DNA from 2 places in the Halomonas sp. NPDC076908 genome. Region 1 is predicted to be linked to the other one. Evidence: predicted binding sites of a transcription regulator. Region 1 holds the regulator's gene; the other holds the start of a gene.

Region 1 (3,738 bases):
GCTATTTCAGCCATACATGGGAGATGAGCTTGTGGCCATTGCCTGTTATGTAACGCCCACCTCGTCGTCTCCGCTGATTAGCTTGGCTGCAGTGGTATTGAGCCAACAGCAGGTACGTACCAGTCATGCTTTTGTGATGACACTGGGCACGCCGGAGCATATCGAAAGCGCAACGCTGCGCCGTCATCAATTGCTGTACCAGGCAGGCGATATAGTGCCGCCCAGCAGTGAGAGCTTGAGCGCCCTCGTCGAGTTTATTGGGAATCGTCCGATTATTGGCTGGCAATTAGATAAACGGATTAGCACCTTAAATGTAGTGTTAAGAGCAACACTAGACTTTGCATTGCCCAATGCTCAGGTCGATGTCGCTAAACTGCATCAGCGCCAACTACGTCGTTCACACCCACAGGTTGAGCTCCCCAGTACCTTTGCAAAGGCGTTGGCGTGCTGGCAAGTGCCTAGGGTCGGCATGCAAAGTGTGTTGGGTGCAGCGACGGCCAGCGCGCTGCTGTATATGCGCCTACAACGCATTATGGCGGAAACAGATTAGCGGGGAGAGTTTGGGTCAGGCGAAGAGTATTGCTAGAATGGTGCCCAATTATGCCTTTCTAGCGCTTTTCACCATTTCATCGGCAGTGCTTATATCATGCAATCTCTTGATCATTTCGACCCCGCTCATTTTGATGCTACTGGCTTGGATCCTGTTGAGGCAGCCCCCGTTGATACTGTCCAAGATCTATCAGAGCAGGCTGATGCCAAGCAGAAGCGTGAGTTTAATAAGCTACAGAAGCGCCTGCGCCGAGAAGTGGGCAACGCGATTATTGATTACCAGATGATTAACGAAGGTGATCGGGTGATGGTGTGCCTTTCCGGTGGCAAGGACAGCTATACCATGCTGGAGATTTTGCGCAATTTGCAGCGCAATGCGCCGGTCAATTTTTCGCTGGTAGCCGTCAACTTGGATCAAAAGCAGCCGGGATTCCCAGAGCATGTGCTGCCAGCGTATCTGGATAAGCAGGGCGTGGAGTATCACATTGTCGAGCGTGATACCTACTCGGTAGTGAAGGAGAAAACCCCAGAAGGCAAAACCACCTGCGCGCTTTGTTCACGCCTGCGGCGCGGCTCGCTATATGGTTTTGCCGAAGAGATTGGCGCCAATAAGATAGCCTTGGGCCATCACCGGGAAGATATTCTTGAAACACTTTTTTTGAATATGTTCTTTGGTGGTAGCTTGAAAGCCATGCCCCCCAAGCTTTTATCCGATGATGGTAAAAACATCGTCATTCGGCCACTGGCGTACTGTAAAGAGTCAGATATTGCAGAGTTTTCGCGGCTGATGCAGTTTCCGATCATTCCCTGCAACTTATGCGGTTCACAACCTAATATGCAGCGTCAGGTAGTGAAGGAGATGCTCGCCGAATGGGACAAGAAATTCCCTGGCCGTTTGGAAAGCATGTTTAAAGCCGTCACTAATATTGCACCTTCGCAGTTGGCGGATCGCAGCCTGTTTGATTTTGCAGGCTTGGAAACGAAGCAGGCTGAGCTGTTAGCTGGGCGCATTAACGCCTTTAATATCAGCTAACCGTTTGCTCTTCTTCTTCGGCGAGGGTGATTAAACGCGGCATATCGAGAATATTGACCTCTCTACCTGAAACCGCCACCACGCTCTGCTGCTGGAAGCGGCTTAAAATACGGCTGACCGTTTCCACAGCTAAGCCAAGGTAATTACCGATGTCGGCTCTGGGCATGGAGAGTCGAAAGCTATAAGGCGAGTAGCCCCGGTGGCGAAAGCGATCCGACAGCGTGATCAAAAAGGTGGCCAGGCGCTGGTCGGCGGTTTTGCGCGATAGCAGGCGCATCATGCGGCGATCATCACGTAACTCCTTGCTCATACTGCGATACAGCTGTCCGCGCAGTTCGGGGAGCTCTTCCGAGAGTAAATCCAAGCGATCAAACGGGATCTCGCAGACGGTGGTTGTCTCCAGGGCGATCACGCTACCGGGGTACTGCTCTTCATCGATACCATCTAGCCCCACCAGTTCACTGGGTAGATAGAAGTTGGTTAGCTGCTCGCTGCCGTTACCTTCGGCGGTCATCTGTTTCAAGCTGCCCGAACGAACGGCGTAAACGCTGGTGAAGGTGTCGCCTTGCCGAAACAGTGGCTCACCTTTTTTCAGCGGTGAGCGTCGTCGAATAATAGCATCGAACTGGCCCATATCGTCCAGCTCAAGGGCAAGCGGCAGGCAAAGTGAACTCAGACTGCAGGTTTGGCAGCGAGCTTCGTGCGGTAGCGAGCGGCGATGGCTCATAGGTTCCAACATGCTTTGCTCCTTGCGTTAGTTACGCTGATATTATACGGACCGCAACTAGTATGGGAGCTTTCGCACCCTAGCGACAAGTTGATTAAACAATCTTAGAGTAGCGCTGCCCTGTTTGCCCAGGTAGATGGGCATCGAACGCCATGGCTAAATGGCGAATGAGCAGCCGCCCTATGGGCGTTGCGCTAAGCTGGTCGCCACTTCGGGTTAACAGGCCATCTTTCTCGGCGCTCTGCAGACGCTCAAGGGCAGCCGCAAAGTAACGCGGTGCATCAATATTCCAGCGTTCACTGACGGCGGCCAGGTCGATGCGCATATCGCACATCAGTCGCTCAATAACGTCCCGACGAATCAAGTCGTCTTCGGTTAAGCGCAGCCCCTTTACAGTGGCTAACTGGCCTTGATCCAGTGCCGCCTCATAGCGGGCAAGGTCGCTTGGGTTCTGCGCATAGACATCGCCAACCCGTGAGATAGCTGATACGCCAAGGCCGATTAAGTCGCACTGGGCATGGCTTGAGTAGCCCTGGAAATTGCGTTGCAGTGAGCCCTCGTGCTGAGCAACGGCCAGGCTGTCATCCGGGCGGGCAAAATGATCCATACCGATATGCACGTAGCCTGCTGCTGTGAGCATCTCAATGGTAGTGCGCAGAATTGCCAGCTTCTCCTCGCCACCCGGTAAATCGTCCTCACTAATGCGCCGCTGTGGGGGGAAGCGCTCGGGCATATGAGCGTAGTTAAACACCGAAAGGCGAGCCGGGTTGAGTTCAATGACTTGGCGTAAGGTGTCTGCAAAGCTCTTCTCGGTTTGAAAGGGTAAGCCGTAAATCAAATCGAGGTTAAGCGAGCGAAACCCGAGTCGGTGGGCTTCCTCCATCAACGTTTCAGTCAGTACTCGGGGCTGAATACGGTTAATGGCTTTCTGGACCAGCGGGCTTAAATCCTGAACCCCCAGGCTAATACGATTAAACCCCAGCGATTGAAGATGGCGCAGGGTAAAAACGTCTGCTTCGCGAGGGTCTATTTCAATCGCATAATCGCGCTCGGGAGACTCAGAAAGTCCAAACCGGGCATGCAAACGGTCAATCAGATCGCCCATCTGATTCAAGCTTAGAAATGTCGGCGTACCGCCGCCCCAGTGTAACTGCTCGACCGGCCGCGAGGTATCAAGGTGGCGAGCGGTAAGCACCATTTCGCGGTCTAGTCGGCTCAGGTAGGGCTCCGCCAAGGCGGTATTTTTGGTGGCAATCTTGTTGCAGGCGCAATAAAAGCAAATTTTACGGCAGAATGGGACATGGACATAAAGCGAGAGCGCGCGTTTGCCCGCGTTGCTGCGCTCTAAGGCCTGAGTTAGGTCGCCAGGGGTAAACTGCTCATTGAATGATAGCGCCGTGGGGTAAGAGGTATAGCGTGGGCCGCTGGT
Region 2 (3,738 bases), on a different contig from region 1:
CGGCTATAAAACATGTACCACCCACGCTTAGGGTGACCCCTTTTTTATCTGGATGAGCGGGGTGCGGAAAATTAGCTCCGTGAAGTCCCTGGATCAGCTCACGACAGTAACTCCCCAGGGTGTTTGAATCGGGGCAGTCGATCAATGCTGCAAACTCATCGCCCCCCAATCGGTAGAGCATCGCTTCATCTTTGAGGGTATGGGCGATTAACTCCGCTAACTGACGTAATAACGCGTCGCCCTGAGGGTGCCCCACAGCATCGTTGTACTGTTTGAAGAAATCGATATCAATCAGAATAAGGCCTAGCGAGTGATGCTGATTAGCCATCACATCCTGATGCAAAGCACTCCGATTTCCAATGCCGGTCAGCGGGTCGCGCATAGCGCGCTGCATCCACTCAAAGGTTTGTTGTGTAGCATGATCAGTGCGTCTTAATTGGCGCTCGTGGAGCCACCAAAATGCTAATCCCAGCACAAAGATTAATAGACTTGAATACGTCAACACCTGGTTGTGCTGGCGGGTGCTTTCAGAAAAATCATTGATCGCTTGGCCACGGCGGTCTAGCTGGCTCATTTCAATATGTGTCAAACACTGAATCGGGGCGAATAACTCGCTCAAAGCGTCAATGCGGCCAATACCGCGCTGCTCTAAACGCTCCATTAGTTGATTTAAATCCCGCAAGCTTGGTTCAGTACACTCGTACTGGCGCCGATAAACGTGCACATCAAATAGCCCGTAAGCTATTTCTATTTGCGCGATAGAGGCATCAAACGCTTCCACTTCAGGTTGTTCAGTCAATAACTCAGTTTGAGCGTTTTGCAGATAAACACGCGAGCGTGTTGCCAATTGCTGGCCGGTTAAACTGCCGGTTTGACTGAAATAAGCTTGGATTTCGGGGTATACCCAACGCGACTCATAAACAATCAGCACCATGAGCCCCAAAAAGCTCATCAGGCTCAACGACAGCCACGTTAAATAACGGTGCTGCCGCGCAAAAGGCCGGGGCCGCATTAGCGACTGCTCAACGCGTTTGAGTGTCACCACTTCGCCTCAATACTGCGGATCATCCAAATCCAGTCGTTAAACTCGCGTAGGCTCTCAACGTCACGATCACCGTAGTCTCGCTCTACTAGCCGTACAGGCCCGCGCGAACGAAGTGTTAGGGGAGCGCCATCTTCCAAGGTAATCAAATACCAATTAGGATCATCCCACTCTTCGAGCGTCACTTCGTAGTCATCCCAAGCGGTAAAGTGCAACGCTGGTGGTACTTGGCCAAAATGATCGATCAGAAACGTCTGAAAAGCCACACCCTGCATTTCGACCTCACGGCCTTGGTAGGGGTCATAAAGCGTAAAGCTGGTATCGGATATATCGCGTAAGTCACTTAGTGCGATCTTCTCGGTGACATCACCATTGATTAAATTTAAGGCCTGGGCAAGCACGGTCGCGGGCAGCGCTAATCCAGCGACCAGCAAGACGCTCGCAAACCGATCACGTGCACGAACCCATGGGCTGCGGTGTAAGGCAACTGCGTTCATGTAAAGCTTCCTGGTGAATTTTCACTTCACTGGACTTTACCAGAGCACGCCTGATTTTGCTCTTAAACCATGTCTCTCAACGCATGGCTTTTAAATCACAGTTGAGCAGGTTCAACCTGAGGTTATTTTAAACCAAAAAAAGCCAGCCCAAATTGGGCTGGCAACAGGAAGCTTACTAAATGTATAAGCCCCCTCCCCTGACAACATTGACGTAAAATAGCTGGGCTACTTTTTACGCTCATCCTTGCGTAGATGATCGCGAATCACGAAGCCCACCCAACCCACCATAAAAGCGATCACCAAAGCGACGGTGGCTAACCCAAAAACTACTGTGTCATCCCAATACATGATGATTCCTCCCGCCGTGATGTATGCATTCATACTAATCACTCAACGGCGGGAGAAAGCTGATCCAGGTCAAGTTATAAGGGTCGGGGGAAAGTGCTTAAACAGGAAATTGATACCGATCAATTTCTAGCGCTGCTTTTAGCTCTGCATAAGGCTACAACACTTTTCGGTCTTCAACTTTACTATGCTCGGTGCCTGGCGGTAGCGGATGCCCTTTGGCAAGCTCTGCGCGAGTGGCTTCACGTATGTCTAGGATAGTCACCCGATAGTTAAGCGTGCGACCCGCTAGGGGATGGTTAGTATCAACCGTAACCCGATCACCATTAACTTCCAGTACAGTAACAATTTGTGGGCCAGCTTCACCTTCTGTTTGAAAACTGCTGCCGGGCGACAATTCAGCGCCACCAAAAGAAGCACGGTTCACCTCTTGCACCAGCGCCTCGTTGCGCACCCCGTAGGCATCGGCAGGCATCAGTTGCACGCTTAGCTCAGCGTCTTTGGCTTGCCCTGCTAAGGCACGCTCCAGTCCCGGTACAATATTGTCATGGCCATGTAAGTACTCCAGCGGCTTATTGCGCGCATGGGAGTCATCCAATATTCGCTTGCTGCCATCGCTTAGCACATCACTCAGAATATAGTGCAAGGTAACTACCTGATGCGCGGTAATCGACATGGAAAACTCCTCTCCGGTAAGCTGTCGGCTTTGTGATGGATTATTGGCTTAGTTTATCACTTGGCCCTTGCCAACGTCTTTGAGGAGTATCGCTTGATGCCCACCCCCACCCCCCAGCGCAGTTGGCTTGCAGCGCTGGCAATTTATTGTCGCGCACCCGTTATCACCATGCTGTTTTTGGGGTTTTCGGCAGGCCTGCCTTTTCTATTGGTGTTTTCAACGCTTTCCGCTTGGCTGCGTAGCGATGGCGTTGAGGTGGCGGCCATCGGTTTTTTTGCCTGGATCGGCATGCTTTATTCCATCAAATTCTTCTGGGCCCCGGTGGTGGACCGCCTAGCGCTGCCGTTCTTAACTCGCGTATTCGGTCAACGGCGCGGCTGGATGCTATTGGCACAAGGCCTCATTGTGACTGGACTGGTGGGCCTTGCCGGTATTAGCCCGGTAGGCAACCTCGGTTTAGTGGCCATGTTTGCGCTTCTTGTCGCGTTTGGCTCAGCGACCCAAGACATTGCGATTGACGCCTACCGTATCGAGTCGGCCGACGACGATGTTCAAGCCGCCATGGCCTCAACTTATATTATTGGCTATCGCGGAGGATTACTGGCCGCAGGTGCAGGGGCGCTCTACATTGCAGCCTCTGCCTCTTGGGATGTTGCCTATCTCAGCATGGCAGCACTGATGGGTATTGGTGTGCTAACCGTACTAATACGTCCTGAGCCCAAGCGAGCATCGCTCTCCATTCAACTTATTCACGAACCCAAGGTACGTGCGTTTATCCGCGCTAGCCGTGGAAAACCCAAGATTTTCCGCCGCTTGGGTGCGTGGAGTATTGGTGCTCTTGTCTGCCCGTTCACCGATTTTTTCAGCCGATACGGGGTGAAAGCGCTGTGGATTTTGGTATTTATTGCAGTGTTTAGAATTAGCGACTTGGCCATGGCATCTATGGCCAACCCGCTGTATATCGATTTGGGGTTCACGCTGGCAGAGATTGCTAATGTGACCAATATCTTTGGCATTGCGATGAGTATTACCGGCGGGATTTTAGGCGGACTTTTCGTGGCCCGTTATGGCATCGGCCCGCTGTTGATTTTCGGTGCCGCCATGGTGATGGTAACGAATTTACTGTTTGCAGTACTTGCCATGGTCGGCAATCAGCTACCTATGCTGGTGATCACCAT

Evidence for each region. The regulator FNR, encoded in region 1, switches genes on or off when oxygen is low (the NO sensors DNR and NnrR bind a similar motif). The targets are predictions, from matches to a motif close to TTGATNTANATCAA.
Region 2: the regulator FNR is predicted to act here: its motif matches at 1,947-1,960, upstream of ccoM (cytochrome c oxidase subunit CcoM).

The regions. Positions count from the first base shown of each region.
Region 1 is NZ_JBNNIW010000015.1:39,160-42,897, forward strand. It holds gene ACQKE4_RS10770 (DNA polymerase III subunit epsilon) at 1-550, shown strand, start outside; gene ttcA (tRNA 2-thiocytidine(32) synthetase TtcA) at 647-1,582, shown strand; gene fnr (fumarate/nitrate reduction transcriptional regulator Fnr) at 1,575-2,321, opposite strand; gene hemN (oxygen-independent coproporphyrinogen III oxidase) at 2,404-3,738, opposite strand, start outside.
Region 2 is NZ_JBNNIW010000018.1:20,098-23,835, reverse strand. It holds gene ACQKE4_RS11885 (diguanylate cyclase domain-containing protein) at 1-952, opposite strand, end outside; gene ACQKE4_RS11880 (hypothetical protein) at 1,039-1,539, opposite strand; gene ccoM (cytochrome c oxidase subunit CcoM) at 1,765-1,887, opposite strand; gene ACQKE4_RS11870 (FKBP-type peptidyl-prolyl cis-trans isomerase) at 2,042-2,560, opposite strand; gene ACQKE4_RS11865 (AmpG family muropeptide MFS transporter) at 2,657-3,738, shown strand, end outside.